DNA from 2 places in the Paenibacillus sp. FSL H3-0286 genome. Region 1 is predicted to be linked to the other one. Evidence: a T-box and tRNA genes for the amino acid it is inferred to sense, from the RefSeq annotation. Region 1 holds a T-box; the other holds one or more tRNA genes.
What was found. The T-box of region 1 lies ahead of pheS (phenylalanine--tRNA ligase subunit alpha). A T-box ahead of a tRNA ligase gene usually reads a tRNA of that ligase, here a tRNA-Phe.

Region 1 (15,800 bases):
GATCAACATCATAGCTGATATCGCCACGTCTGGTTGGGACTTGAACTTCAATCAGCCCTTGTGCGGTATCTCCACATTTGAAATGTAGACGGCCAAACAATGTCTTCACTTCCAACAAGGACAAATCCGTTCCCAGATAACGATTCAGTTTCTCTAAGGACAAGGTGAGAACCTTCTCTTGAACAGCGTCAGTTCCTGCTTGCACGATGCCTTCATGGACCGATCCGCCAGCATAACGTGCAATCAGTACGGCTGCACGGTTCAATGCAGGAATAACTGCACTTGGATCCACTTCCTTCTCGAAACGAAGGGAGGCTTCCGAGCGAAGTCCCAATTGACGCGAGGTTTTACGAATCGTTCCTCCATCAAACTTAGCAGATTCCAGAACAAGGTTTACCGTCTCAGCAGTAACCTCTGTATCCCGTCCACCCATTACTCCGGCCAGACCTACAGCTTTTACTCCATCAGCGATAACGAGCATTTGCGGCTCTAGCTTACGCTCTTGACCGTCAAGTGTAACCAAAACTTCACCTTCATGGGCAAGACGAACGCCGAGTTCTCCACCTTGTACTTTATCTGCATCAAAAGCATGCAGCGGCTGTCCATATTCCAGCATCACATAATTGGTAATGTCCACAATATTATTAATTGGACGAACCCCAGCAGCCATCAGACGATTCTGAATCCACAGCGGTGATGGTGCAGGTTTAACACCTGCAATATAACGAACTGCATAATGGCTGCAGTATTCTTCATCTTCAATCTTGACGGAAATGGAATCCGCAGCAGGACCACTGATCTCAATCATTTCGCTTTTTGGATCAGGTAATTTAACTTCACGCCCAAGAATTGCACTTACTTCATAAGCAGCACCAATCATGCTGAGGCAATCTGAACGGTTCGGAGTCAGATCGAATTCCAGAATCTCGTCATCTAAGCCGAGGACCTTGGAAATATCCTGACCAATCTCTGTCCCTTCAGGCAGCACAAGAATACCTTCTTGTTGCTCTTTTGGAAGCAATTTATCATTCAGTCCCAATTCTTTGGCCGAACAGATCATTCCTTGCGACAGGACACCGCGCAGCTTGGCTTTTTTGATATCCAGTCCTGGCAGCTTTGCGCCAACCATTGCTACAGGTACAGTTTGACCTGCAGCTACATTTTTTGCGCCGCAAACGATTTGTAGCTCCTCATCTTGGCCCACATCCACGATACATACGTTCAGCTTGTCTGCATCAGGATGTTTTTCCTTTGATTTCACATAGCCGGTTACGATGCCGGAAATACCTTTATTGCGGCGCTCTACGCCGTCAATCTCAATGCCGGCAGCGGTAATCTTCTCCGCTAGCTGTTCGGCGGTTACTCCTTCAATCGATGTATAATCAGCCAACCATCCGGTTGATACTTTCATATCCGCTCACTTCCTTTATGTTTCAGATGTATTTATTTCACTGTCGTTCGCGCTGCTTCCTGTGGGAGAACGCTCCAAAGCCATTCTCCGCCACTATCAGCCAGCGCGCCCACAAAAACTAAACGCCCTTGAATTGCTTCACAAAACTCATGTCATTACTATAGAAATGTCGGATGTCATCGATGCCGTATTTAAGCATTGCAATCCGCTCTACACCCATTCCGAAAGCAAAGCCGCTGTACTCAGCAGGATCATAGCCACCCATTTTCAGTACATTTGGATGCACCATACCTGCGCCAAGGATTTCTAACCATCCGCTTTGCTTGCATAGTCTGCAGCCATCGCCGCCACATTTGAAGCAGCTTACATCTACTTCAACACTTGGCTCAGTGAATGGGAAAAAGCTCGGACGAAGACGAATGCCTGTATTCGGTCCAAACATCTCCTGCACAAATTGTTGCAGGGTGCCCTTCAGATCACTCATTCGAATGTTACTTCCAATGACCAAACCTTCGATTTGGTGGAACTGGAAGGAATGCGTTGCATCATCATCATCACGGCGGAATACTTTACCCGGGCAGATGATTTTTACCGGAGCTTCACCGTTCATAGCCTGCATAGTACGAATCTGTACCGGCGAGGTTTGTGTGCGCATTAACAGGTCATCCGTTAAATAGAAAGAATCCTGCATATCACGTGCCGGGTGATTCTTAGGCAAATTTAGAGCTTCAAAGTTATAATAATCGGTCTCTACTTCCGGGCCTTCAGCTACACGGTAGCCCATGCCGATAAAAATATCCTCAATCTCCTGTACGACTCTGCTAAGCGGGTGAATGCCCCCTTGCTGCATACGGCGACCCGGTAAGGTTACGTCTACTTTTTCAGCCTGCAGACGTTGCTGGGTTTCCTGCTCTTGAAAAGCCTCCTGCTTCGCGCCGATAATCTCCTCAATAGCACTGCGAACCTGATTCGCTACTTGCCCGATTACCGGACGTTCCTCAGCACTAAGTCCTCCCATACCGCGCAGAACCTCTGTAAGCTCACCTTTTTTACCGAGATACTTCACTCTTAGATCATTTAGTACCTGCGGATCCATAACCTCCTGCAGCTTAGCCAGCGCTTCAACCTTTAATGCTTCCAACTTCTCTTTCATGGCCGTGTACAGCCCCCTTCAATCATTGTCTAGTTCAACAAAAAAAGGCCTTTCCTCCCGGTAAGGGACGAAAAGACCGTGGTACCACCCTTGTTAGACAAGCTGATCTATTCCCCTTAAGAGCTTCATTCCCTCTTTTGGCTGGACAGATACCTATCTCACTTTATACAGAAATAACGGTCTGTGACCGGTATCCCCTACCCTTCCCTATTAGACAGCTTAAGGAATTCAGGGAACTGCTCCGGAGTGAACTTCGACAGCTCTGCTTCTTAGAAACGCTCTCAATCCGCGGCGTCTCCTCCCTGTAAGTCAGGCACTGTGTACTCTTCTCCATCACTGCATTTCACAATTCATGCTAATTGTCAGGTATCTCTTTACTACAAGAGATATGTCTCTTTATTATATGCAAAATCTGTCGTTTTGACAAGCTGGACAAAATTAGGCTAATTTTTATCTTCTTTTAAGCTGGCTTTAAGCTTCAGAGCCATTTTTCCAACTTTTTTTCAGCTAACATTCAGCGGGGCTTGATAATTTCCATTACTAGGAAGGCTTGCTTATCCACTCGGGTGCACCTTCGCAGACTATTAACTATCCTATTGGGAGGAAATCAAATGCATGTACGGAGAATAAAAGTAGCCGCGGTGCTGCTAAGCACAGCTGTACTTAGCCAGTTTGCAGCGTATGGAGCTCATACCGCTTGGGCCGGGACTACATCCACCAAAATAGCAACAACAGCTTCCGTATCCGCTCTGGATAAACTAGGCTCCATAGCCTTGAAGACTAACATCAGCGCAAAGCTGACGGATGTCAGCTTATTAACTCAGGATGGCGGAAATATTCTTACATACACACTCAGCTACTCTAATGGAAGCAACGCTAGCCTCAATCTGGTGGACTTTTTCTCCAAAGTAACTACTAGCGGCGGTACAGTTATTCAAGGAAGCCCTATTACCAGCAGTGCAACCATCAAATCCATTGCCGCGAAAAGCAGTCAATCTATCACCTACTATGTAAACATCGGCAAATCCACCTCTTTAAACGGGGTCAAAATTTCATTGTACGGATGGGACTTCAACACCACCGATTATCAAAAAAAGCTAGGGAACTTCACCGTACCCACAGGATATTCACAAGCTGTCGCCAGAGGGCAGAGTAAAAAGATCACCCTAAACAATCTCCCTGTAACCACCAAGGCAGAGAGCCTGCAAATTTATAAATATAACGGTAAGGTCTATGCCAAGGTTGGCGTTAGCTTCACTAATCAAGGAACCAAGGTACTCAGTGATACTGGACTTAAAGGATACCTCGCTTCCGCTGGAGGATCTGTATTTGAACTCGCACTTGATGACACCAGCACCAGCTATAAAGTACAGCCTCAGGAAAAGAAGACGATCTACTATTTGACGGAAATCCCTTCTTATATGAAGACAGACAACATGGCGCTGCAATTTGCCGGAGAAGATGCCTCATTAAAAATAGCGTTGCCGGTTGTCGCCTACAATCTCCCCGCTGCAACAACACCGGATCTTGTCGTAGCCAGCAATGTCACGAAGAAGCTTACAATCAGCAATAATACAGTCGAAACACAGTTGAAAACGGCTAACGTCTATGCTGACAATGGCAACGCAAAGTGGACACTACAGTTCCGCATCAAAAATAGCGGCAACAAAGCAGTGAATGTGCCTGCCTATGAACTTGCTATTAAAGCCGCTGAAGGGTATAGCTTTCCGGTAGATACGAAGGGTTTTGCCAGCCTAACATTGAAACCGCTTGAAGAAAAGATTATTGAACTCAGCGCAGATGTACCACTCACACTCAATCAAGGAACATTGCAGCTGCAAATGACTGAGCCGGCTGCTGAGGGCAAGATCATTTTTCCTACCGCCTATTATCAGATCCCTTACACGCTGCAAACTAACAATTGGCAGGACACGGAATACCCCATTGAGAACAGTCACGGTACATTTGTTGTCAAAATTGCAAACATTCAAAGACTCCCTTGGTCTGACAAAGACCAGATCGTGGCTAAAATCAACATCCGCAACACTAAATCAACCTCTGTTCAGCTTCCTGCGCTTACAAGTGTCGTCAAAGCTGGAGAAAGTGACATCAGCAGCACTTCCCAGGTTGTCTCAGAAAGTACGCAAACCATCCTCGGTCCAAATGAATCGGCTGCTGTGTATGTCGTAGCCAATGTTCCTTATAGCTATACTTTCAATCAATTAAAAATCACCCTGCAAGAAACTTCAGGTGAAAATAAGCTTAACTTCCTTTCTCTAAGTACTACCCAACTGGACAGCCGGGTACAGAGTGTTGCAGCTGAAAATTCTTTCCATCTTGAGCTTGAAGGTAAAAAAGCGGAATTACTTGTACGCCGGACCCTCGTGTACCCAGGTACAGATTCAAATCTCTTGTACACAGAACTAGAAATGAACAGTGAGGAATCGCGTAAATCCGAACAGGCTCAACTCGTAGCCTATTACAAAACACAAGACAATCAATATTATGAAGCCGAAGTCACCCAGTCCAAAACCTCCACCAGTCCTAACGGAAAAAGTCTGGTCACACTCTGGAGTAAGCTCCCTCTAGGTATAGATCCAGCGAACCTTGTCCTTTATATCGGGGAGGGTGTTTCAGAAGGCAAGCTTACCGCTCCTGACGGCCAATCGACGGGTTACATCAATACGGTATCACTTGGACTGAACCAGCTGGGAGTGGAGCCCAAAGGCAATCTTTTGAACGTGGAAATGTTTCCTTATACCCTATCCGTTACAAATGCAGTCGCCACCGTCACCGCTGGTAAAGATACGCTCAGCACTGTCCTAACCTACAACATGTCAGCCAGCACGCTTTATGAATCAGGCACCTACGAGCACAAACTGGTGTTGGAGCTGATTGACCCCTTAGGACAAAGCATGGAAAAAACATTAACACTTGGCACAGATCTACAATTAGGTAACTTCAAGTCGTACACCACAACCTTCACAAGCAGCCTGTACAAAACACTGGGTGGCGGCGCAATCCGGTTGAATCTATACGACGAATTCCAAGGCCATCGAAATCTGCTGGGAACACAAACCTATGTCGTCACTTATCAGGGGGCATCAACGACTTCGAACAGCAACTCTACTTCTGGCACAGATCCAGACACCAGCAATACATCCGGCAATTAATATGATGAGCTAGGGAGGATAGAAATGAAGAAGAAAAAAATAGTGTTCTGGACTCTTGGAGTAGTAGTTGTAGCCACAGCAGGAATGCTGGTGTATACATTGTTACCTGATAAGAACAGTCAAGCCGCTGAAGTGCCTATTAATACAGCTACCGTTACAAAGGGCGATATCGTAGTTAGTGTATCCGGAGCCGGCTCCGTGATTGCTACAGAAACTGGTAAAGTAAAAACGAAGGACAGCGGGACCGCAGCTGAGGTTCTTGTCAAAGAGGGCGATCTCGTGAAAAAAGGCCAGACTTTGATTACCTTTGAAGGCAATGATCTGAGTGACAATCTCAAGCAGGAGCAAACTTCACTTGCCTCGCTTGAGACCGATCTTGAGGACAAGCAGGAGCAATATAAGAAGCTGGCCGTGGCAGGTGCATCAGAAGATGAGCTAGGCAATGCCAAACGTTCGATTGAAAAGGCCAAAACCGACATTTCGGCGCAACAGGAAAAAATAGCTTCTGTCCAAGAAGATATGCTTCCTCCTGATCCGTTAACGGCTCCTATTGATGGAACTGTAACGACAGTTAATATTGCAAGCGGCGAAAAAGCCATGGACGGCTCTGAACTCATCGACATTACCGATTATGCTAATTTAAGTGTAGTTGTGCAGGTGGATGAGCTTGATATTCCTACTGTAAAGCTAGGGATGCCTGCCACTATTTCATTGGATGCTCTGCCTGATACGGAATTCAAGGGAACGGTTACGAAAATAGCTAATGAGGGCACCGCCTCAAACGGTGTTTCCCTCTTCGATGTTACCATAGGTCTAACAAGCTCCGAAGGTGCTCTTGTTGGAATGTCTGCGGAAGTTTCAGTAACCACTGCTGAGAAAAAGGATGTATTAACAGTACCTATTGAAGCTGTACAAGAAAGAAACGGAAAATACACAGTTTCTATTCCTCTAGCAGCGGGTTCAGCCGCAACTTCCAAAACTGCTGGCGAGGGCCAAGTACCAATGCCTAGCGGTGCCCCTGACGCTCGCGGCGGCGCTATGCCCAGCGGGGCTCCTGACGCCCGCGACGGCGCTATGCCCAGCGGGGCTCCTGACGCTCGCGGCGGCGCTATGCCCAGCGGGGCTCCTGATGCTCGCGGCGGCGCTATGCCCAGCGGGGCTCCTGACGCTCGCAGCGGCGCTGCCGGTGGAAGAAATCGCGGCAATAGCTCAGGACAGATGGTCACTGTCGAAGTGGGTCTCCATGATGAGAGCAGCATTGAAATTGTCAGCGGACTCCATGAAGGGGACCAGGTGATCATCCCTACCGTAATCTCTACGAAAACCGGAACAACCAGCACGGAAACGGAAACTAGAGGTGGTATGGGCGGTATGGGTGGCGCTGGCTTCGGCGGCAGTGGCTTTAGTGGGGGTGGCGGCTTCACCGGAGGTGGCGCTGGTGGTATGGGCAGCGCACCAGGTGGTGGCGGAGGTGGCGGCAGATGAGTGCTTCAGCACCTCTGATCGAAGTTCACGACATGTCCCACGGCTACACAATGGCCGGAGAAACCATGACGGTCTTAAATAGCCTTTCCTTTACAATTGATCTGGGGGAGTTCGTAGCTATTATTGGTCCCTCCGGTTCTGGTAAATCAACACTCATGAATATGCTTGGTTGCCTCGATATCTCCGATGAAGGAAGTTATCTTCTAGATGGACAAGAGGTTCGCAAGTTATCCGACAATAAGCTCGCAACGATCCGCAATGAGAAGATCGGCTTTATCTTTCAAAATTTCAACCTGCTCCCCAAGCTGTCAGCCATTGAAAATGTGGAGCTGCCATTGATTTATCGTGGCCTCCCCCATCGGGAAAGAAGACAACTAGCACAGGAAGCACTCATTAAAGTAGGGCTGGAGGATCGGATGCATCACCGCCCTTCTGAGCTTTCGGGAGGACAGCAACAGCGGGTAGCGATTGCCCGGGCTATGGCGGGATCTCCCCCTATTCTACTCGCCGATGAACCAACCGGGGCACTGGATACGCGAACAGGGCAGGAAGTCATGCAAATGATACGTGAGTTGAATAAGCAAGGACATACCATTATCCTTATCACACATGATCTGGAAATAGCTAAACAAGCGGAGCGGATTATTCGTATTCAGGATGGCAACCTCGTGGAAGATCGGAGGAATGCGGGGTGAAATTGTACCAAAGCATGCGAATGGCCCTGAAGAGCATCAACAGCAGTAAGGTTAGAGCGTTTTTAACGATGCTTGGGATTATTATTGGAGTCTCTTCGGTCATCATTCTTGTTTCTGTTGGACAAGGAACTACTTCACAGATCACAGAGCAGCTAAACGGACTAGGCACAAACCAACTCACTGTAAACATTACTGGCCGTGGGGCGACTACCTCTCTCACCTATGAGGAAGCCCTTGCTCTAGGGGATATAGAGGGTATAGCAAATGTAGCTCCTGTGATCAGCGGCAATGCTACAGCCAAGAAGAAAACGGACAACGTTAGTGTAACTGTAGAAGGAATCACCCCCTCTTATGAGGAGGTTAAGGATTTTCATGTACAGGCGGGCCGCTTCTTGCTTGATATTGATAACGAATACCGGCAAAAGGTAGCGTTGATCGGTTCAGGTACGGCCGAAGATTTATTCGGTACAGATAATCCTGTAGGGCAGAAGGTCCAGTTAAACGGGATTAGCTATAAAATCGTTGGGCTTTTAGAAACAAAAGGCTCCAGTCTAAGTGGTTCCAACGACGATATCATACTAATTCCTATAAGCACGGCAGAACGCCAATTAAAAAGCAAAGGCGTACGTTCCATCACCATTAAGACAACTTCAGCAGATACTGTAGCAGCTGCAAAAGAAAAACTGGAAAGTACGCTTGATGCTAAATTCAATTATGCGGATAATGCTTTTAGTGTGTTTGATTCTCAGGAAATGCTGGAAACTGTCAATTCCACAACAGATACACTTTCCATGGCGCTTGCAGGCATAGCAGGCATCTCACTTTTTGTCGGCGGCATCGGAATCATGAACATCATGATCGTATCTGTCAATGAAAGAACACGTGAGATTGGTATCCGTAAAGCAATTGGTGCCAAAAAATTCGATATCCTCGCTCAATTCATGATTGAATCCATCGTGCTCAGCGGTTTGGGTGGGGTGCTTGGGGTCGGCATTGGTATCGCGGGCAGTTGGCTGCTGGGGAAATACTCTGCACTTACAGTTTCCATTGCTTGGGATATGGTACTGATTTCTTTTATTTTCTCCTTACTCATCGGCGTGATTTTTGGAATGATGCCTGCGAACAAAGCCGCACGACTTCGCCCCATTCACGCACTGCGTAACGAATAATGAATGATTAGCTGTCCTATAGTCATTAAGATGACTAAGGGCAGTTTTTTTCAGCAGCTGTAAAAGGTATCATTTATGCTCGAGTTGGGTAATAGGAACCATCGGTTTGAATATAGATAATTCAATAGGCCCATACACTAAACTTTAAATTTTGTCATTTTGATTATTATCTGAGTAAAGATTGCTCTATAAGCAGCACGTCCTATATACTTGATATACTAGAAACTACCATTTACTCACACGTACACTTTCCTATGTTTTCCCACTATGTATACAACACCTCTTTTATCCCAAAAGCACCTTCAAACATCAGTGAATGTATTAAATTACGCCTGACCATAGATTGCGTTCTGCAGGTTCTACTTAAGCAGCAATAGATTTTCTTAATCATCTTATACAGGGAGAAGATGACTGTGGCAGGATTCTTTGAGTTCAAGGTAACACGCAAACTATTCTATGTCTTCGCTGCAATCTCCGTCCTTCTGGTTGGGATCAGCGTCGCCTCGCTACTCTATTTAAATTACACGATTAATAGATTGTCAGATTCTCTTTATGATGATATATATCAGAACTCTAAGCTTATACTGAGCGCCGATCGTGATCTGCATCAAGCCGCTGTAGCCTTGCAAATCGCAATGGGTCCAAACCTAACAGCCGCAGAAGATGAACAGTTCACTAAGGAATTTATAGATAATAATCTTCAAGCGGAGGAACGAATAAGTGTAGCAAGATCAAATATCAACGCTATAAAAAACCCTTACAGTGATATGAAACAAAGTGGAATTATCCTTTCCGAATTAAAAAACGAGCTCAGCTCCTTCGAAACTACCATTATCAAATGGAAAAATTCAGGGTATACGCTAATAACAGAACGGACGAAGAGCAGCTGGAACCCAGATTCATATTCTGCACTCACCCTAAACTCGCAATTCAATGAAGCTAGGGCACATCTCGATCAAGCAGAGGACTTGATTGGCAACTACGCCTTGCAAGTAACGGATGGATTTGGAGATAAAAAAAGCGCTTTGTTCTCTCTTTATTCACTCCTCTTATTTGTGTTTCTCCTAGTTATTATTTACCTTGGACGCAAAATCATCTGGCTCCAGAATGAAATGCTGGAAGAACAAACACTTTATCAGCTTATCGGTGAAACCATGTCTGATTTCATTATTTTGACGGATCCCAACGGGTTGATTCTATATGCTTCTCCCTCACACTCCAGTATTCTAGGTTATGTGCCTAAAAAAGGAGATCCGTTATCCAACTACATACGTGAACCGGAAATTGCCTGGGCTAAATTAAAAAGTGTTGTTCAGGGAACTCCGCGTATTTCTGAACTGCGCATGCGCGGAGCAGAAGGCCAATGGGTATGGCTTGAAACTAAGGTGTCACCTGTTCTCGGCAGCCGTAAATTCCCAGCACAATTTATGCTATTATCTCGGGAAATTACCCAGCGAAAACAATACGAAGAACGACTACATAAGCTAGCCTTCTATGACCATTTAACAGCGATTCCCAACAGGGCTCATTTCAAAATGTATATGGAGAACCTTATCACCCAACCCGAAGGACGGAGGCAAAATATTGCGCTTGCCCTGCTGGACTGTGATAGATTCAAGCAGCTAAATGATACCTTAGGCCATCTGGCTGGAGACGAATTTCTTCAGCTGCTCTCCCGTGAACTTCAGCATACGGTTAAAGGAATAGGTCAGGCCTTCCGGATCGGCGGAGATGAGTTCGCAGTTGTACTGCATCGATTCACTTCTCCAGAGATGCTTGATGAAACACTGCAGCGGTTACTTAAACTGTTCAACAAGTCTTGGTCTGTTGATAACGGGTCCAGCTTCCATACCTCCGCGAGTATCGGAGTCGCTTTATTTCCTGAACACGGAAGCAGTATTAATGAACTGCTGCGTGCCGCCGATTTGGCGATGTATCGCTCCAAAGACCATGGTGGCAATAAAGCCAATCTCTACTACGAGCTTGTGGACGAAGGGTTAGCTAACCAGACCATTGTAAAACCATAAGAGCAAATAAAAAGCTGTCTCAGGAAAAATCAACCCTGAAACAGCTTTTTTTGTATGGCCTCTAACTGCTTAACCGAAGATGATCTTCTGAAATTTCGTCAATCTCCTGATCACGATCCCGAACTAAGACCTTGGTTAACTCTCCATTCGTAGAACAATCAATGAAACGGTCTCCGTCCCCATCTTTTTCTTCCCAATCATTAAGCCGCAAAATATATCCGATAGTTTGGGTATCTGGCAGCACTTCGATGCGGGCTACTGCACGCCCGTTCTCCATATAACGGAAATCGCATTGTCCATCCTGGATTCCTGTATCCCAAACCCAAAGATTCCAGCCTTGGTAATTCTGATCTGGGCGTTCATAGTGTATTTCGATAATTTTAGAGCGTGGGGCTGGCTCACCACATTCATCATAAAGGACCATCATCGACAACCCTTCCACCTCTACCTCATTGCCTTCGATTCTGCGGATGGCTTCTATCCCGGCACGGGTATGGTCTACTACTACGTTCCAACTATCAGCAACCTCAGGAAGTGATACCGACATCCGGTCATTATTAGCATTGAAGACAACGGTAATATTATTCCAGAGATCACCTCCTGCATGGCTTCTAAGCAGATACGATACTATTCCGCCATCACAACGCAGAAATTCTAAGGAGCGTTCAATTTCCTGGCGGCCATGCAGACGAAATGCCGGATGTGTACGCCGCAGCTCGATCAGACCTTTATAATATTGAAATACGGGCTTAAATGCACTTTTCATATTCCAGCGGATCGAGTTGACCGCATCACCGCTGCGGTAGCTGTTATGATCTCCAAATTTACTGCGCAGGAGCTCATCTCCAGCATGCAGGAAAGGAATCCCCTGCGAGGTCAGAATAATTCCGTTAGCAAGCAAGGATCGACGTATAGTTGCATTACCGAGAATATTCTCCTGATCTACATTCACGTATGGATTGGCAAGGGCCACTGCCTCTTCCAGATCTTCGTTATCCATGTTAGCGATTACCGGAAAATCAGCTTCCTGACTCCCTCCTTGAACGATAAGCATCTTATCCCATAAATTCAAATTATCATGGGCAGTTACATAGTTCACCGATTCCACAGGCGAGTCCGTAAACTCATGAATTGCTCCTTTAATTCCGGCTGCAATAGCACCTTCTTTGCCGTATTCGCCTGTCACGAACCCTCTTCCGAAGCCATCACTATCCCCTTTGATCGCTGAACGGAAGTTATCGTTGAAGACAGCATAGCCCTTGCCCCGCTGTACACCTTTTAGCGTTTTAGTGGCCAGCGGAGAATCTCCACCCGTCCAAGGTTCACCGTAAAGCAACAGATTCGGATTCACTTCTAGCCGAAGCTCTTCGGTAATCTCCCGCATGGTAACACTGTCCATCAGTCCCATTAGATCAAACCGGAAACCATCCATATGATATTCCGAAGCCCAATAGGATAAGGAGTCCTTAATAAATTTACGGACCATCGGACGTTCTGTAGCCAGCTCATTGCCAACCCCGGAGCCATTCGACAAACGTCCCGTAAAATCGCGGCGATAGAAATAATCTGGGACAAGCGGCTCAAAGGGGCCATTCTCCACAGCATACGTATGGTTGTAAACGACATCCATAATTACCGCGATCCCGCGGCTGTGTAAGGCCTGCACCATCTCTTTAAATTCACGAATCCGCAAGCCAGGATTGGCAGGATCGGTGCTGTAAGATCCTTCAGGTACATTATAATGCTGGGGATCATACCCCCAATTGTAGTCCACATTAGTTATGGAGGAACCCCGATTGACCACCTTCAGCTCATCCACGGTCTGAAAATCAAATACCGGCATCAGATGTACATGGGTAATCCCTAATTCAGCCAGATGATCAATCCCCACTGTATTTCCTGCCGAATCCTTTAATCCAAATTCGGTAAATGCTTTGAATTTACCCTTATAATGCATACCTGAGCTCTCATGTGAGGAGAAGTCACGAACATGCAGTTCATAAATCACTGCGTCGGCAGGATGCTGTAACGGAGGCGCTACATCCTGATCCCAATGTTCTGGATTCGTATCCTGCAAATTAACGATTGCTGATCTTAAACCATTTGCAGATACCGCTGTTGCATAAGGATCTACTGCTTCCGTCACATTGCCATCTGCAAAAACAGCACGGTACATATAATATTTCCCTTTTAGATCACCTGATAACTTGGTCTGCCAGACTCCACCATTACTACGCTGCATATATACAATACGACCATTGTCCATAGCACTCTTAGGTGACTCAGTATTCAATTGATGCCCACCTGTTTCGTACAGTACAAGGGACACAGCAAGTGCCGTAGGTGCCCAGACTTTAAATACACTGTACTCCGTTGAATACCTCAAGCCTAAATCCTTGCCCTCGTAGACTTCCATCATCAATTCTGCATTTATATAATTTTTACTCATGAATTAACACCACCCTATGGCTCCCCACCTAACCTGTGGGGTTGCTTATAAGTCCATATATTACCAATTTATTTCATATTAATACTTGCACAGCGCTGCAAGTCAGCAAATGGAGTATAAACTTTCTATGGATCCTTACTATTATATGTACGACATATTTATAGGTTTGGGTTCCTTATCGACTTTATGCTCATTACTAATACTATCGGTATAGACATCTGCGCAATAAAGAAAATAAACAGTGAACAGTAAATGAGGTCGAATTATAGAAAATTAAAGGTTAAAAAACATAAAAAAGCCGACCTCCAGCCATCGGAAGTCGGCAATAGTAGTTGGAAAAACAGTAGAACGCTAAAACGGATTAATGCATGCGTAAAAAGTTACTTAGCGATACTTTGAACAAGCGCAGCGACTTCTTCAGCCGTGCCAAGCTGCAACGCTTTTGCAGCCAAATCCTTCATGTCGGCAGCCGACAATTTAGATATTTGACTACGCGCTGGCAAAATGGAAGTTGCACTCATGCTGAATTCGTCGAGACCAAGACCCAGTAGCAGCGGAATAGCTGTTGCGTCACCAGCCATTTCACCACACATCCCCGTCCATTTACCTTCTGCATGGGCTGCATCAATTACATTTTTGACCAAACGCAGGATGGCTGGATTGTAAGGCTGATACAGGTAAGATACCTGTTCATTCATACGGTCCGCAGCCATTGTATATTGAATAAGATCATTCGTACCGATACTGAAGAAATCAACTTCCTTAGCAAACTGGTCAGCCAGTACAGCAGTTGATGGAATCTCAACCATTATGCCAAGCTGAATGTTGTCTGATACTTCCTTACCTTCTTCCCGAAGCTTAGCTTTCTCTTCGAGCAAAAGATCACGTGCAGCACGGAATTCACCAAGCGTAGCTATCATAGGGAACATAATGCGAAGATCCCCGTGAACACTCGCTCTTAGTAACGCGCGTAATTGAGTACGGAAAATATCCTGACGATCCAGGCAAAGACGGATCGCACGGAAACCAAGGAAAGGATTCATTTCCTTCGGAAGGTCAAGATAAGGCAGCTCTTTATCGCCACCGATATCCAGGGTACGTACGACTACCGGCTTACCCTTCATGTTCTCAAGTACAGTACGGTAGGCGTTATATTGAATTTCCTCAGAAGGCAGCTTATCGCGACCCATGTAAAGGAACTCAGTGCGGTACAGACCTACACCTTCGCCACCATTCTCAATGACACCATTCACATCATTTGGTGTACCAATATTGGCAGCTAGCTCAACATGTTTACCGTCTGCTGATACTGTAGGTTCGTCGCGAAGTTTCTTCCATTCTGCGATTTGCAAGTCGTAAGCTTCCTGCTTGCGAGTGTACTCTGCCACTTCAGCTTCGCTAGGATTGATCAGAACGTCTCCGTTCAGACCATCGACAATCACCAAATCGCCAGAATTCACTTCTGACAGAACCGTTTTAGTTCCAACAACCGCTGGAATTTCCAAAGAACGGGCCATAATTGCAGAGTGAGAAGTCCGTCCACCGATGTTCGTTGTGAAGCCTTTAACGAACTTACGATTAAGCTGTGCTGTATCCGATGGTGTTAGATCTTGAGCAATCACGATTACTTCTTCACTGATTTCTGCAGGACTTACATAATGAATGCCCAGCAGGTGGTTCAGCAAGCGCTTGGTAACATCACGCATGTCAGCTGCACGTTCCTGCAGATAGGCACTCTTCATATTTTCGAACATCTCAATGAATTGCGTAGCCACTTCGTTTAGCGCATAGTCCGCGTTAACCGATTCCTCACGGATTTTATCAATTACAGGATTGATCAGCTCTGGGTCATCAAGAATAAGCAGATGTGATTCGAAAATCTCAGCCTTCTTCTCCCCCAGCTCTGCCAAAGTACGCTCTTTAATCGTTTGCAGCTCCACTCTTGATTTGGCGAGTGCATCATTCAACTTAGCGACTTCTGCTTCAGTATCACTGATACTTGTCTTCGTAATCGTATAATCCGGATGTTTCAGGATAAAAGCACGGGCTACTGCAATCCCTGCTGAAGCCGCGATTCCTGAAATCTTATTCATGGATTTCCCCTAGCCCTTCTTTAATCATTACTTCTTGAAGAGCGTTCAAAGCTTCTGCTTCTTCGCTTCCTTCAGTAATCAAAGACAAAGTATCTCCAGCTTCAAGACCCAATGACAATACGCCAAGAATGGATTTCAAAGTTAC
Region 2 (15,800 bases), 2.8 Mb from region 1:
ATCTGATCGCGGTATGTCCCGGTACTGGCTGCCGCTGGACGGAATTCACCGTCTTTACGAGAGAACGAATCTACAATGCGCCCTTTTTCCATCACCGATACATGAGTACATATGCTTTTGACAACATCCATCTCATGCGTAACAATGACAACCGTTACTCCAAGACTTGAATTCACATGCTTCAGCACGTTCAAGATATCTGTAGTGGTTCCAGGGTCCAGGGAGGACGTTGGCTCGTCACACAGTAATATTCCCGGACTGTTCGCTAGCGCGCGGGCAATCGCAACACGCTGACGTTGTCCTCCGCTGAGCTGTGCCGGATATTGTTTTGCCTTATCTGCCAGTCCAACAAAATCCAGACACTCCTTCACACGCTTCATTCGTTCATGCTTTGGGACATCTGCCAGCTCCAGCGGGATCGAAACATTCCGCTCTACAGTGACGTTATAAACAAGATTAAATTGTTGAAAGATCATTCCAATCTTTTGCCTTGCTTTACGCAGTGCTTTACTAGGCATTTCGGTCAGGTTGTGGCCATCTACGGTAACCGTTCCCTCATCCGGCTGTTCCAGAAGATTCATCAGTCGCAGCAGCGTAGATTTCCCCGCACCACTCTCACCAATGATCCCATGAATGGATCCCTGCTTTACCTCCAGCGATACCTCATCTACAGCCTGATAGATGCCTTCCTTCAGCTTGTACCCTTTACTTACCCGACTCAGCGACAGTATTAGAAGCTCCCCCTTCCTTTCCCTTATATAATGAACCTCCATCAAGTGAGACATTGTATTACAATTTTCTAAAATCTGTTTTATTAAAAATCTCCTTAAATAATAAGACATTTCTTCTGCTGTGTCATCATTTTTCTTTAAATGATATACCAGGAAGGTTGATGAAAACCTAAAACCCCTTTATACCGGGCTCTTTTTACACATTTATTAATAAAATAAAAAGGGTTAGCAAAGATAATCCTTCCCTCTTGAAATCATGATTCTCCTATTGCCCCACCACTAAACGCTCCACTGTTAATATAGCCATATTTGGTTTTTTTAAGTGTATGAAATGCAGTTAAAGCTACATTTGGTTCGTTGGAGTGTGATTAAAGACCTGCTGTTACACAAAAAAAGATGTCTAAGCCAATAGCTTAAGACATCCCATAATTCATATAGTAATCCCTGAATCCCTGATCTATCGAGTCCCATACTCGCTAAATCTTTTATGCCTTTTCGCCAAGCTCTCTGCGAATCTTCAAGAACACTTGGTAGCTGCGTTCCGCACATTCCGAAATCGCTATCGGATGAAATCCGGGCAGATCGGCATATAACTTATCGTGAAGCGGTTCGATCCATGAAGCCGGCAACTTACTTGCTCCAAGCTTCGCTCCCATAATTGAGCCCACAGTAGCCCCGTTACAGTCTGTATCCATTCCACCATATACGGAAGTGACAACTGTTTTTTCAAAGTCATTCCCGCCATAAACAAGCGACGCAGCTACAAGAGCAGCATTATTATTTGTATGGACTGCATCATAGTGGCTAAAAGTATCCCAAATGTTACGAACCAACTCCCGCTCACTTTTGGCCTTCTGCGCAATATCTATCCCCCGCAAAACATCACTGGCCAAACGACTGGTACGCGGAATCTCACTAAGGCCTATCTCTAGGATCCGTTCATTATCCTTCTCTGCAAAAGCTGCCGATATCATCGCCGCATTCAACATCTCACCGTAGATACCATTTTTCACATGTGAAAATGAAGCGTCGCGCCAGCCTAGTTCTGCCGCAAGCTCAGGATAACCTGCTGCGCCATAAGCCAGTCCATCTGCGCGTATAGCGGCACCAATCCACTCGCGGTAAGGGTTTAAGTGCATCCGCACTCTTTCCTGCCGCACCAGCCAATCCGCAGGCTTCTCGCCATGCAGATGAGAGGTCTCCTGCGCAAAATTCATATATGACTGTGTCTCCGCCGTGCACACCTGACTATATGTTAAATGTGTATGCCACAGCTTTCCGATATCCCAAGAATCCCAGTTCAGACCCTTCTGCTCCAGCAGCATAAGACCCAGGACAGTGTAGCGAATATCGTCATCGCTTTCCATATACTTGATCGTCTCGCGGGTACTCGCATATGTCCATTCACTTAAGCCAAGACCATATTCAGCCTCTGCCCGTGAATGCCCAGGCGTATAGCCAGTAATTGGCCAGGCGTCCGCACCCTGAAACCATAGCTCAATATTCTCCCAGCCCGAACGGCCATCTTTCCCATAGAGATAGTCCCAATACTCCAGCGGTTTCCCGAGTGCGCAGCCGACACTTCTACCGAGCCAGGCTCCATAGAACTTATCTCTCCATTCTGCCTCGCTCCAGTCCGCCTCAAGCTTACGTGGACCTTCTGGACGTAGTTGACGAATCTCCTCCAGAGAGGATGGCTCTTGATACGGAAAATCCTCACTAATCGTAAGCTCCATTAGCTCATTGTATACCTGCATCAGCTTGAGCTCATCGGCACCAGCAGCCGCTAGCTTATCCGCGAACCCATCAATCTCGCAACCTTCTTCTCCACGCTGAGCAATTTCAAACTGCACGGTCTCTTGAAGTCTCTCCCATCCTGCCATAGGCTACTTCCCTTCAGCCGCTAGCAGCAGCTCTTGATCAAGCTTTTCCAGTGAATCAAAGATCAGCTTCATAAATGCTTCCCGGTCAACGCCCACCAATACTTGTACATTCGCTGGACGATCCGTCTTTTTCCGTCTGTCTGCAACTGTCATTCCCCGCGTCAGCTTGCCTTCGGTCTCCACCGTTACATATAGATGCTCAGATTCAAATAGTTCCGGATGCAGCAGCCAGGCAACAGCACATGGATCATGCAGCGCACTGCCGACATAGCCCATTTTTTTACCGTAAATCGAATAGAAATCCAGCAATTCTCCGACCATTGTAGACACTGGTCCCCGCTCTTTCAATGCTAGGATCTCATCTTCAAAAATAGCAGCCTTATCGGTCACATCCAGACCACTCATTGTGATCGGAATCCCCGACTCAAACACAATACGGGCTGCTTCAGGATCTACATAGATATTAAACTCCGCAGTAGAGGTGACATTCCCATAAGAGATACCTCCCCCCATCAGTGAGATTTTTTCAATTCTGTCTTTAATCTCTGGATAAGCCGTGATTAGCAGTGCGATATTTGTTAAAGGAGCCATCGGCACGAGCGTAATCTTCTCCTCTGAAGAACGGATGATATTCAGCATAAACTCCACAGCACCCTGCTCTACAGGGCGGAATTTACTTGGAGGCAAAAGCGGCCCATCCATGCCCGATTCTCCATGCGCTTCCTCACCTGTAACAAGCTTGCCGAACAGTGGGCCAGCAGCCCCTTTAGCTACAGGAATGTCAGCATTCACGAAGCTGATCACCTTCAGGGCGTTTTCCGTGATTTTATCTAAAATTTGGTTTCCACCAACCGTTGTAATCCCGCGCAGATCTAACTTCTCCGAATTTGCTATGGCAAGCAGTATCGCTATTGCGTCATCATGCCCTGGATCGCAGTCAATAATAATAGGTGTTGGCATAGTTACTCACTCCTTGTCTGTGTATCAATCATTTCAATCGCTATTTAACTAGCGGACTTTTAAGTTTTTTATTCTTTTTTCGTGTCTCAGATACTGCGTAGATCACAAGTCCAATTACTGTGGCTACATAAGGAAGAGTGGCGATTAGCTCCGCAGGAATCTTTAACACCTGTAGCGCATTCGACAATGCATCTGCAGTACCAAATAATAAAGAGGTCAGCGCCGTGCCTACGGTCGTACTTCTTCCCATCGACTCAGCGGCAATGGCAATCCAGCCCCGGCCAGCGATCATATCGCGGGTAAACAGTGACAAATACCCCATCGACATATAAGCACCGCCTAAACCGGCAAAAAATCCGCTAAGCAGCAAAGCCATATACTGTATTTTCACAACACTTACACCCACGGATTGAGCCGCATGTGGATTTTCACCCACTGAACGAATGCGCAGTCCAAGCGGTGTACGGTTTAATAGATAGTAGACAACAAACACAGCCAATATAGAAACATACGTCAGAATGTGATGCCCCGATAAAATAGGTCCAAGCACCGGGATATCCTTCAACAAAGGAATCTGGACACTAGGCAGAACTTTACTCGCCAGAGAAGTGGAAGAACCCTTGTCGCCACTAAGCAGATAGAGGATAAACACAGTGCCTCCCGAAGCGAACATATTAATGGCCACACCCCCGAGAATGATATGTGTTTTGAATTTCAGGGTGAAAAAAGCTAATATTCCAGCGATCAATGTTCCAGACAGCACCGCCCCAAGCAGACCTACCCATGCGCTATGTGTATAGCTGCTTATGATGACACCCGCTAAAGCGGCAACAAGCATGATGCCCTCCATCCCAATGTTAATGATCCCTGCACGGTTGGAGATGAGTGCGCCGAGCGCGGCGAACAGAATCGGAGTCGTCACGCGAAGGACAGAGAACGCAAAGTCAGTTGTAAAAATCACATCAAACAAACTATTCACGCTTCCTTCGCCTCCTTCAAGAGCATCCGATTTTTCCAGAATTTCAGAAATTGCTCAGCCGAAATCAGAAGAATGATAATTGCCTGTATGATTGAGATCATCTCTGAAGGTACATCAGACAGACGCGCCATCATGTCAGCCCCAATTCGAATGTACGCTAGGAACAATGCAGAGCCGATTACGGACAGCGGATTATTTTTGGCTAACATCGCTACAAGGGCACCATCCAAACCATAACCAGGCAGTGACGTCCATTGGAAACGGTTATACATCCCCAGCACTTCTACGGAACCCCCCATACCTGCGATAAAACCTGCAATCAAGTGGACGAGAATAATAACCTTGGCTGTCTTCATACCGGAATAACGGGCAAAGTCCCGGTTGATGCCTGTCATGCGCAGCTCATATCCCCATTTCGTTTTGTATAGGAATAGATGAGCTGCAATAATAAGCACGATAACGATAATAAGACCGGTATGAATACGGGTGCCCGAGACCATTTTACTCAGCAGTGCCGTTTTCTCGAATTTGTAGGATACATTGGCAAAAGCTTTAGCATCACGCAGATGATAGTTCAGTAGGTATAGCCCTACTCCGAACAAAATATTATTGAACATTAAGGATGTAACCAACTCATTAGCATTCCATTTTGCCTTCAGAATACCAGGTATTGCCGAGAGCAACGCTCCTACAATTGAACCTGCAGCAATAGCTACCATCGGATGCAGCCAGCCGTCCAGCGTTAAATGAATAGCCAATACGGAAGTTACAACACCGGAGAAATAGAAAATCCCTTCACCTCCCAGGTTGAACATATTGGCTCGAAACAACAAGGATACTGCCAACCCAGTGAACATGAGCGGAATCGCCATCTCAATCACATTACCAATATGACCTTTACTGGATAACGGCTCTAATAGGAATATACCAATCGTCTTCACAGGCTGATTACTGACCAAAGAGATGATCAGAAAGGCAATAGCGAGTGCAATAACGATTACCGCCGATGTCCGAATGTACTCAAAATATTTAACTTTAAACATGATTTACGGCCCTCCCGATGTGCTCCTCGTCCTGTCGATGAATCCCCAGCATATAAAGACCTAATTCTTCCTCACTAACCTTAGATGGCTCCTCGAAAAAGGCAACAATCTTACCCTCGTACATTACTAACAGACTATCGCTGATCTCCAAGATCTCATTCAAATCTGCCGACACTAGCAAAATCGCGCAATCGTCTGAACGTAATTCCAACAACTTTTGATGTATGAACTGGGCTGCGCCTATATCCACACCCCGTGTCGGCTGTTCTGCAATAAGCAGCTGCGGTTCAGTCGAACACTCTCTAGCTACGACTACCTTCTGCATGTTACCACCTGACAACATTCCTATGGGCTGAGAAGGTCCTGAACAGCGGACTTTAAATTCCTCTACAAGGGATACTGCTAGCTTGGCAATTCGTGAGCCATTCAAAAAAAGACCTTTATTCATTGCTTTTGTACGATACTGAGTAGATAGCAGATTATCAGCTATGCTTGCCTCACTAGCGATCCCTTGCCGCATCCGATCCTCCGGTATATAGGAAACGCCTAGCTTACGAATATCCAAAATATCCGATTCACGGATATCCTTTCCCTTCACTAGTACAGAACCCTGACTTGAGACACCTCTCAAGCTACCTGTAAGAGCTTCAATGAGCTGTGTCTGCCCGTTGCCTTCTACACCAGCAATCCCAACGATCTGCCCACCACGTACCGCAAAATTGATATCCGACAATAATGCTTTGCCATCTGCATCATTCACACCGAGTCCCTGCACCGTTAGTACTGGCTCACTAACAGCCAGAATCTCTTTGTCATATTTCAGCACGACATCTCTGCCGACCATTAACCGCGAGATTTCCTGTTCTGTCACATCCTGTGTTTGAAAAACACCTTCACTACGGCCGCTGCGCATAATCGTAATTCTGTCGCAAATCGCTTTGACTTCCTTTAATTTGTGCGAAATAAAAACTATCGTATGGCCCTGTTCCCTTAATTGCTTAAGCTCGCGGAACAATTCCTCTGTTTCCTGTGGAGTCAACACCGCAGTTGGCTCATCAAGCACCAGAATTTTCGCACCACGCAGCAGCGCCTTAAGAATCTCAACCTTTTGCTTCATCCCAACTGTAAGATCCTCTACTTTTGCCTTTGGATCCACGGCCAGATTGTATTTCCTTGCGGTCTCTTCCGTCATGCGCACAGCCTCGGCATAATTGATGCCAACTCCTCTGCGCGGCTCCATACCCAGCACCATATTCTCTGCCACCGTAAAAGAAGGTACCAACATGAAATGCTGGTGGACCATGCCGATGCCTCTATCAATGGCGTCCTGAGCGGATTGCAGCTTTACTTTTTCACCCTTGATATAGATCTCGCCTTCACTTGGCTCTTCCATGCCGAACATAATCTTCATTAAAGTCGATTTACCTGCACCGTTCTCACCTGCAATCGCATGTATTTCTCCCTCACGTAAAGAAAAATGCACGTCTTTATTTGCAACGACGCCATTGGGATATACCTTGGTAATTCCCCGCATTTCCAGCAGAGCTGTGTACATAGGTCTCAACGCCTTTCAACTTGGAGGTCTGCAAAAATATACAGCTGGAATTCCCCTGACTAGAAGAATCTCCAACTGTAGGTTTATCTCTATAGAGCTGATCTTAAGGTTTAAAGCTTAAGGCTTAAGGCTTAACTGCGTTACGAATAGCTTCTACCTCTGCGGTTTCCATCCCCATCGCATTATCCACTTTAATTTCTTTATTGATCAGCTTTTGCTTCACTTCTTCAACCTTGGCCTGAAGATCAGCCGGGAATACATTTTTATAAATATCATTCTCAGCAATACCTACACCATCATCTACAAAGCTCAATACATCACGTTTGCCCATTTCTAGCGTACCCTCTTGCAATCTCTTCACTGCACCTAGAATAGCCGTATCAATCTTTTTAATAGATGAAGTAACGATTAGATTTGCTTTTTCACTATCTGTATCGTTAATCAACATTGCCTGATCGGAGTCTACACCGATTGCATATTTTTTCTTCTCTTTAGCTGCGTCAAAGATCCCAAGACCTGTACCCCCAGCCACGTTAAAAATAACATCCACACCGGAGTTATATTGAATTAGAGACAGCTCCTTACCTTTTGCCGGGTTAACAAAATCACCAGCGTACGACACAGCCACTTTTACATCAGGATCAACGTACTGAGCACCTTGAATGTAACCGACCAAGAAAGCATTAATCCCCGGAATATCCATACCGCCCACAAACCCAATCACATTCTCAGGGGTAGCATTCGGCATATCCGATTGTGTAGCTAATGCTGCTACGGCACCTGCCAAGAAAGATACTTCATTTGTCGCATAAGACATGTTGTACATGTTATCTGGTGCTTCATCGATGTCGGTATCATAATTAATGAATTTTTTGTCTGGATACAATTCTGCCGTTGCATTAAACATCTCTGTAATTTCAGAACCGCCAGAAATAATTACATCCCAATCCTCGGAAGCGATATCGTTAAATGTAGGCTCCCATTTCGTTTTATCAACGCCCATTTCAACAACCTTTGTTACTGCACCAAGTTCATCCTTAACCTTTTGCAAGCCGTTATTAGCGGAATCAAAAAATGATTTATCCCCAAGTGTCCCCGGAATCAGCAATACAACCTTGAGTTTATCCCCTGCACCTGTTTCTCCACCCTCAGCAGCGTTTGATCCAGTATTCGCAGAAGAACCGTTATTGGACGTGTTATTCCCACATGCTGTGACCAGAACCATCACCATTAATAACAACAAAGAAAGAACTTTTTTATTCATTACTCTATTCCACCCCTAATTTTAGTTGGTTAGTAATCCGCAGAATCCCATCTTCACCCATTGTATAATTCACGGTTTAAATGGAAATTCTCTTTTTTCCAAATAAAGTATCATTAAAAGTAATAAATTTAACGTTTAGGCTCAAAAATAGCAATAAAAATACCATTATTATTAATAATCCGCTTTATTTCCGAACGAGATGGCCAGTCAGGTTGCGAACTTTCGGATTTATTGATACGATCATAACAAATATTATTAAAAATAATTATATGATTTCGGTCATAGTTTTGTACGATTCGGCTAAAACATAAGTATTGGAGGATCATCATGGATCGTGTTCTATATATTGTAAGTGCCACACATGAGCTAAATACTTATATCCCTCCACACCAGCATGAATGCTACGAACTAGTCTATTATTTACAGGGGGTAGGGACAACCAATGTTGGCCCACGAAGTTACCATTTTCGCTCCTCTTCTTTCGCGCTTGTGCCACCCAATCATAAACATGACGAGCACCACCGTGAGGATGCAAATGTATTATTTGTAGGCTTCCACTCGGAACACCCTAATATGAGTAATCTGCTCGGCGTATATGAAGATGATAAAGATCAGACCGTTCTTCAAATCCTGCTGCGAATGAAAGCAGAGTTTACACGCAAGCAAGACGGATTCTCTGAGCTTCTAAACCTACAAATGAGCGAGATTACCGTCCATCTTATGAGGCTTCTTAGTGCCTCTGGATATCAATCCCCAACAGAAGATCGAGTACAATATGTCCTTAATTATATGAATGAGCATTATCGCCATAAATTGTCCGTCGAAACACTATCAGAAATGTCCGGATATAGTTACGATCGTTTTCGCCATCTATTTAAAGAACGTTTCGGGTCTTCACCCCTGCGGTATTTGCTGTTAAAACGCCTGGATTATGCAAAATCTCTATTACGTCATACTCAGATGCAAATCTCTGAAGTATCCGCTGCTGCAGGTTTTGTGAACGATGCCCAATTCTGCAATATGTTCAAACGAGAAATAGGTCTTACTCCGCGAGCATTCCGCATTAATAATCAATCAGGTTAATCACTAATCAGATTAAAAAAGCCGTTGAATAGAGAGTTTCTCTATTTCAACGGCTTAATGCTGTAAACCCAAGAACATAAAGAAAAAAGGTTTGTAAGAATGCTTTTATAAGCAATCTTACAAACCTTTTTAAGATACCGGCGAGAGGACTCGAACCTCCACGGTTTCCCACTCGATTTTGAGTCGAGCGCGTCTGCCATTCCGCCACGCCGGCACATATGAACTAAATGGAGGCGCCACCCAGATTTGAACTGGGGATAAAGCTTTTGCAGAGCTTTGCCTTACCACTTGGCTATGGCGCCATGAAAACTTGGAGCGGACGACGGGAATCGAACCCGCGACCCTCGCCTTGGCAAGGCGATGCTCTACCGCTGAGCCACGTCCGCATAAAATGGCTGGGGATATAGGATTCGAACCTATGAGTGACGGAGTCAAAGTCCGTTGCCTTACCGCTTGGCTAATCCCCAATAACATTTTAAAGTAAAATGGGGCGACTGATGGGTCTCGAACCCACGAATGCCGGAACCACAATCCGGTGCGTTAACCCCTTCGCCACAGTCGCCATATTAAGTTGATATTGTTGCCATTATTCATTTTAAAGTAAATGGGGCGGCCGATGGGTCTCGAACCCACGAATGCCGGAACCACAATCCGGTGCGTTAACCCCTTCGCCACGGCCGCCATATTAAACTTTAGAAAGAACTTGGCAGGGGCAGCAGGAATTGAACCCACACCAACGGTTTTGGAGACCGTTGTTCTACCTTTAAACTATGCCCCTAAAAACTGGTGGAGGATGATGGATTCGAACCACCGAACACTCACGTGAGCAGATTTACAGTCTGATGCGTTTGGCCACTTCGCTAATCCTCCAAGGATGGTGCCGGCGAGAGGACTTGAACCCCCAACCTACTGATTACAAGTCAGTTGCTCTACCAATTGAGCTACACCGGCATGGCACTCATTCTTTTGTGATGATAAATGGTGGCTCGGGACGGAATCGAACCGCCGACACGAGGATTTTCAGTCCTCTGCTCTACCGACTGAGCTACCGAGCCATGATGAAAATGGCGGAACCGACGGGATTCGAACCCGCGATCTCCTGCGTGACAGGCAGGCATGTTAGGCCAACTACACCACGGTTCCAAAAGATATAATTGCTTAAGTTAATTGGTTGCGGGGGCAGGATTTGAACCTGCGGCCTTCGGGTTATGAGCCCGACGAGCTACCGGGCTGCTCCACCCCGCGTCAGTAAGAAAGTGTTATGGTGGAGGCTGAGGGGATCGAACCCCCGACCCTCTGCTTGTAAGGCAGATGCTCTCCCAGCTGAGCTAAGCCTCCATAAACAACAATTGTTATTGTACCAAAGTCCACTAGGATAAATCAAGTGAAAATTTGGTGACCCGTATGGGATTCGAACCCATGTTACCTCCGTGAAAGGGAGGTGTCTTAACCCCTTGACCAACGGGCCATACTAATTAAAAATTTGTGGCGGAGAGAGAGGGATTCGAACCCTCGAGACGCTTGTGGCGCCTACACGATTTCCAATCGTGCTCCTTCGGCCAAACTCGGACACCTCTCCATATGGCTCCCCGAACAGGACTCGAACCTGTGACAACTCGATTAACAGTCGAGTGCTCTACCAACTGAGCTATCAGGGAATATTCATACCAGGCTTGATGCCTGAAAACTGAATCCGAAACGAATTTGCATTCTAAGTATAGGATAAGCCCTCGACCGATTAGTATTGGTCAGCTCCATGCATTGCTGCACTTCCACCTCCAACCTATCTACCTCGTCGTCTTCAAGGGGTCTTACTAATTGGGAAATCTCATCTTGAGGGGGGCTTCACGCTTAGATGCTTTCAGCGCTTATCCCGTCCGTACGTAGCTACCCAGCCATGCTCCTGGCGGAACAACTGGTGCACCAGCGGTACGTCCATCCCGGTCCTCTCGTACTAAGGACAGCTCCTCTCAAATTTCCTGCGCCCACGACAGATAGGGACCGAACTGTCTCACGACGTTCTGAACCCAGCTCGCGTACCGCTTTAATGGGCGAACAGCCCAACCCTTGGGACCTACTTCAGCCCCAGGATGCGATGAGCCGACATCGAGGTGCCAAACCTCCCCGTCGATGTGGACTCTTGGGGGAGATAAGCCTGTTATCCCCAGGGTAGCTTTTATCCGTTGAGCGATGGCCCTTCCATGCGGTACCACCGGATCACTAAGTCCGACTTTCGTCCCTGCTCGACTTGTAGGTCTCGCAGTCAAGCTCCCTTATGCCTTTGCACTCTGCGAATGATTTCCAACCATTCTGAGGGAACCTTGGAACGCCTCCGTTACTCTTTAGGAGGCGACCGCCCCAGTCAAACTGCCCGCCTGACACGGTCCCCGTACCCGATAAGGGCACTAGGTTAGAACCTAGATACGATCAGGGTGGTATCCCAACGGCGCCTCCACCGAAGCTTGCGCTCCGATTTCTACGGCTCCCACCTATCCTGTACAGATCGTACCCAAATTCAATATCAAGCTGCAGTAAAGCTCCATGGGGTCTTTCCGTCTTGTCGCGGGTAACCTGCATCTTCACAGGTATTAAAATTTCACCGGATCTCTCGTTGAGACAGCGCCCAAGTCGTTACGCCATTCGTGCGGGTCAGAATTTACCTGACAAGGAATTTCGCTACCTTAGGACCGTTATAGTTACGGCCGCCGTTTACTGGGGCTTCGGTTCATAGCTTCGGGTTACCCCTAACCACTCCCCTTAACCTTCCAGCACCGGGCAGGCGTCAGCCCGTATACTTCGCCTTGCGGCTTCGCACAGACCTGTGTTTTTGCTAAACAGTCGCTTGGGCCTTTTCACTGCGGCCCCCTCGTGCTATTCACACTACCGGGGCACCCCTTCTCCCGAAGTTACGGGGTCATTTTGCCGAGTTCCTTAACGAGAGTTCTTCCGCGCGCCTTAGAATTCTCTTCTCGCCTACCTGTGTCGGTTTGCGGTACGGGCACCTTCTCCTGGCTAGAGGCTTTTCTTGGCAGTGTGAGATCATGACCTTCGCTACTACAATTTTCGCTCCCCATCACAGCCCAGCCTTATCGATGTGCGGATTTGCCTACACATCAGCCTCACTGCTTAGACGGACATCCATCAGTCCGCGTCACTACCCTCCTGCGTCACCCCATCGCTCATAGCGGATTACGGTGGTACAGTAATTTCAAACTGTTGTCCTTCGACTACGCCTTTCGGCCTCGCCTTAGGTCCCGACTTACCCTGAGCGGACGAGCCTTCCTCAGGAAACCTTGGGCTTTCGGCGGATCAGATTCTCACTGATCTTTTCGTTACTCATACCGGCATTCTCACTTGTGTAGTGTCCAGCGCTCTTTTCAGTACACCTTCAACCCCTACACAACGCTCCCCTACCCCAGATACATACGTATCTAGCCATAGCTTCGGTGGTGTGTTTAGCCCCGTTACATTTTCGGCGCAGAGTCACTCGACCAGTGAGCTATTACGCACTCTTTCAATGGTGGCTGCTTCTAAGCCAACATCCTGGTTGTCTGTGCAACTCCACATCCTTTCCCACTTAACACACACTTGGGGACCTTAGCTGATGGTCTGGGCTGTTTCCCTTTTGACAATGGATCTTAGCACTCACTGTCTGACTCCCGGCAATAAGTATATGGCATTCGGAGTTTGACTGAGCTTGGTAATCCTTGCGGACCCCGCACCCAATCAGTGCTCTACCTCCACTACTCTTATACCGAGGCTAGCCCTAAAGCTATTTCGGGGAGAACCAGCTATCTCCGAGTTCGATTGGAATTTCTCCGCTACCCCCACCTCATCCCCGCACTTTTCAACGTACGTGGGTTCGGGCCTCCAGTGCGTGTTACCGCACCTTCACCCTGGACAGGGGTAGATCACACGGTTTCGGGTCTACGTCCACATACTAATTCGCCCTATTCAGACTCGCTTTCGCTGCGGCTCCACCTTCTCGGCTTAACCTTGCATGTTAAACGTAACTCGCCGGTTCATTCTACAAAAGGCACGCCATCACCCATTAATAGGGCTCTGACTTTTTGTAAGCACACGGTTTCAGGTTCTATTTCACTCCCCTTCCGGGGTGCTTTTCACCTTTCCCTCACGGTACTGTTTCACTATCGGTCGCCAGGTAGTATTTAGCCTTAGCAGATGGTCCTGCTGGATTCATACGGGGTTTCACGTGCCCCGCACTACTCGGGATCCGTCTCGGAGAGAACACAGTTTAGGTTACAGGGCTTTTACCTCTATCGCGGGCCTTTCCAGACCTCTTCACCTACCATATTCCTTTGTAACTCCATGTGAGACGTCCCACAACCCCTAAGAGCAAGCTCTTAGGTTTAGGCTGTTCCGCGTTCGCTCGCCGCTACTGACGGAATCACTATTGTTTTCTCTTCCTCAGGGTACTTAGATGTTTCAGTTCCCCTGGTCTGCCTCTACATTTCCTATGTATTCAGAAATGAGTAACTGCGAATTACCACAGCTGGGTTTCCCCATTCGGACACCCCCGGATCAAAGCTTGCTTACAGCTCCCCGAGGCAGTTTCGTTGTTCGCCACGTCCTTCGTCGGCTCCTGGCGCCTAGGCATCCTCCGTGTGCTCTTATTAGCTTAACCTTGATTTTTCCGCAGGAAAATATCATACGATGACATTCTCTTTGGAATCATCTCACTAATAACATTTACTTGTTTGCACAAGTTGCTAAAAGATGTTCTAAAACGCAAATTCGTTTCGGTATCCAGTTTTCAAGGATCAAGTCTTACTTGAGAGCTTAAACTCTCAAAACTGAGCAACGAGTGAGTAACAGGCCTAAACCTGAGTTTTGGAAGTTAAACTTCCGATTTGAATGTCCTCATTGCAGAGAACGATTCTCCATAGAAAGGAGGTGATCCAGCCGCACCTTCCGATACGGCTACCTTGTTACGACTTCACCCCAATCATCTACCCCACCTTCGGCGGCTGGCTCCCTTGCGGGTTACCCCACCGACTTCGGGTGTTGTAAACTCTCGTGGTGTGACGGGCGGTGTGTACAAGACCCGGGAACGTATTCACCGCGGCATGCTGATCCGCGATTACTAGCAATTCCGACTTCATGCAGGCGAGTTGCAGCCTGCAATCCGAACTGAGACCGGCTTTGATGGGATTGGCTCCACCTCGCGGCTTCGCTTCCCGTTGTACCGGCCATTGTAGTACGTGTGTAGCCCAGGTCATAAGGGGCATGATGATTTGACGTCATCCCCACCTTCCTCCGGTTTGTCACCGGCAGTCACTCTAGAGTGCCCAACATTACTTGCTGGCAACTAAAGTTAAGGGTTGCGCTCGTTGCGGGACTTAACCCAACATCTCACGACACGAGCTGACGACAACCATGCACCACCTGTCTCCTCTGTCCCGAAGGCCGCTGCTATCTCTAGCAGATTCAGAGGGATGTCAAGACCTGGTAAGGTTCTTCGCGTTGCTTCGAATTAAACCACATACTCCACTGCTTGTGCGGGTCCCCGTCAATTCCTTTGAGTTTCAGTCTTGCGACCGTACTCCCCAGGCGGAGTGCTTACTGTGTTAACTTCGGCACCAAGGGTATCGAAACCCCTAACACCTAGCACTCATCGTTTACGGCGTGGACTACCAGGGTATCTAATCCTGTTTGCTCCCCACGCTTTCGCGCCTCAGCGTCAGTTACAGCCCAGAAAGTCGCCTTCGCCACTGGTGTTCCTCCACATATCTACGCATTTCACCGCTACACGTGGAATTCCACTTTCCTCTTCTGTACTCAAGCCACCCAGTTTCCAGTGCGACCTCAGGTTGAGCCCAAGGTTTAAACACCAGACTTAAATAGCCGCCTGCGCGCGCTTTACGCCCAATAATTCCGGACAACGCTTGCCCCCTACGTATTACCGCGGCTGCTGGCACGTAGTTAGCCGGGGCTTTCTTCTCAGGTACCGTCACTCCGGTAGCAGTTACTCTACCGGACGTTCTTCCCTGGCAACAGAGCTTTACGATCCGAAAACCTTCATCACTCACGCGGCGTTGCTCCGTCAGGCTTTCGCCCATTGCGGAAGATTCCCTACTGCTGCCTCCCGTAGGAGTCTGGGCCGTGTCTCAGTCCCAGTGTGGCCGTTCACCCTCTCAGGTCGGCTACGCATCGTCGCCTTGGTGGGCCGTTACCCCACCAACTAGCTAATGCGCCGCAGGCCCATCCCTCAGTGACAGATTGCTCCGTCTTTCATTCTTCTCTCAGGAGAAAAAAGAAATTATCCGGTATTAGCTACCGTT

Region 2: it encodes a tRNA-Phe, which carries the amino acid that the T-box ahead of pheS (phenylalanine--tRNA ligase subunit alpha) is inferred to sense. The anticodon was not compared.

The regions. Positions count from the first base shown of each region.
Region 1 is NZ_CP150285.1:1,916,349-1,932,148, reverse strand. It holds gene pheT (phenylalanine--tRNA ligase subunit beta) at 1-1,411, opposite strand, end outside; gene pheS (phenylalanine--tRNA ligase subunit alpha) at 1,530-2,564, opposite strand; T-box leader at 2,625-2,910, opposite strand; gene MHB37_RS08250 (hypothetical protein) at 3,176-5,737, shown strand; gene MHB37_RS08245 (efflux RND transporter periplasmic adaptor subunit) at 5,762-7,222, shown strand; gene MHB37_RS08240 (ABC transporter ATP-binding protein) at 7,219-7,917, shown strand; gene MHB37_RS08235 (ABC transporter permease) at 7,914-9,086, shown strand; gene MHB37_RS08230 (sensor domain-containing diguanylate cyclase) at 9,500-11,113, shown strand; gene pulA (type I pullulanase) at 11,175-13,562, opposite strand; gene ptsP (phosphoenolpyruvate--protein phosphotransferase) at 13,943-15,655, opposite strand; gene MHB37_RS08215 (HPr family phosphocarrier protein) at 15,648-15,800, opposite strand, start outside.
Region 2 is NZ_CP150285.1:6,156,491-6,172,290, forward strand. It holds gene MHB37_RS27365 (methionine ABC transporter ATP-binding protein) at 1-731, opposite strand, end outside; gene MHB37_RS27370 (ADP-ribosylglycohydrolase family protein) at 1,217-2,614, opposite strand; gene MHB37_RS27375 (nucleoside hydrolase) at 2,618-3,574, opposite strand; gene MHB37_RS27380 (ABC transporter permease) at 3,615-4,553, opposite strand; gene MHB37_RS27385 (ABC transporter permease) at 4,550-5,596, opposite strand; gene MHB37_RS27390 (ABC transporter ATP-binding protein) at 5,589-7,151, opposite strand; gene MHB37_RS27395 (BMP family ABC transporter substrate-binding protein) at 7,276-8,415, opposite strand; gene MHB37_RS27400 (AraC family transcriptional regulator) at 8,743-9,498, shown strand; tRNA gene MHB37_RS27405 (tRNA-Leu) at 9,634-9,712, opposite strand; tRNA gene MHB37_RS27410 (tRNA-Cys) at 9,727-9,800, opposite strand; tRNA gene MHB37_RS27415 (tRNA-Gly) at 9,810-9,884, opposite strand; tRNA gene MHB37_RS27420 (tRNA-Gln) at 9,891-9,965, opposite strand; tRNA gene MHB37_RS27425 (tRNA-His) at 9,985-10,060, opposite strand; tRNA gene MHB37_RS27430 (tRNA-His) at 10,104-10,179, opposite strand; tRNA gene MHB37_RS27435 (tRNA-Trp) at 10,203-10,276, opposite strand; tRNA gene MHB37_RS27440 (tRNA-Tyr) at 10,283-10,368, opposite strand; tRNA gene MHB37_RS27445 (tRNA-Thr) at 10,374-10,449, opposite strand; tRNA gene MHB37_RS27450 (tRNA-Phe) at 10,478-10,553, opposite strand; tRNA gene MHB37_RS27455 (tRNA-Asp) at 10,564-10,641, opposite strand; tRNA gene MHB37_RS27460 (tRNA-Met) at 10,667-10,743, opposite strand; tRNA gene MHB37_RS27465 (tRNA-Val) at 10,761-10,836, opposite strand; tRNA gene MHB37_RS27470 (tRNA-Glu) at 10,892-10,966, opposite strand; tRNA gene MHB37_RS27475 (tRNA-Ser) at 10,985-11,077, opposite strand; tRNA gene MHB37_RS27480 (tRNA-Asn) at 11,081-11,156, opposite strand; rRNA gene MHB37_RS27485 (23S ribosomal RNA) at 11,217-14,143, opposite strand; rRNA gene MHB37_RS27490 (16S ribosomal RNA) at 14,406-15,800, opposite strand, start outside.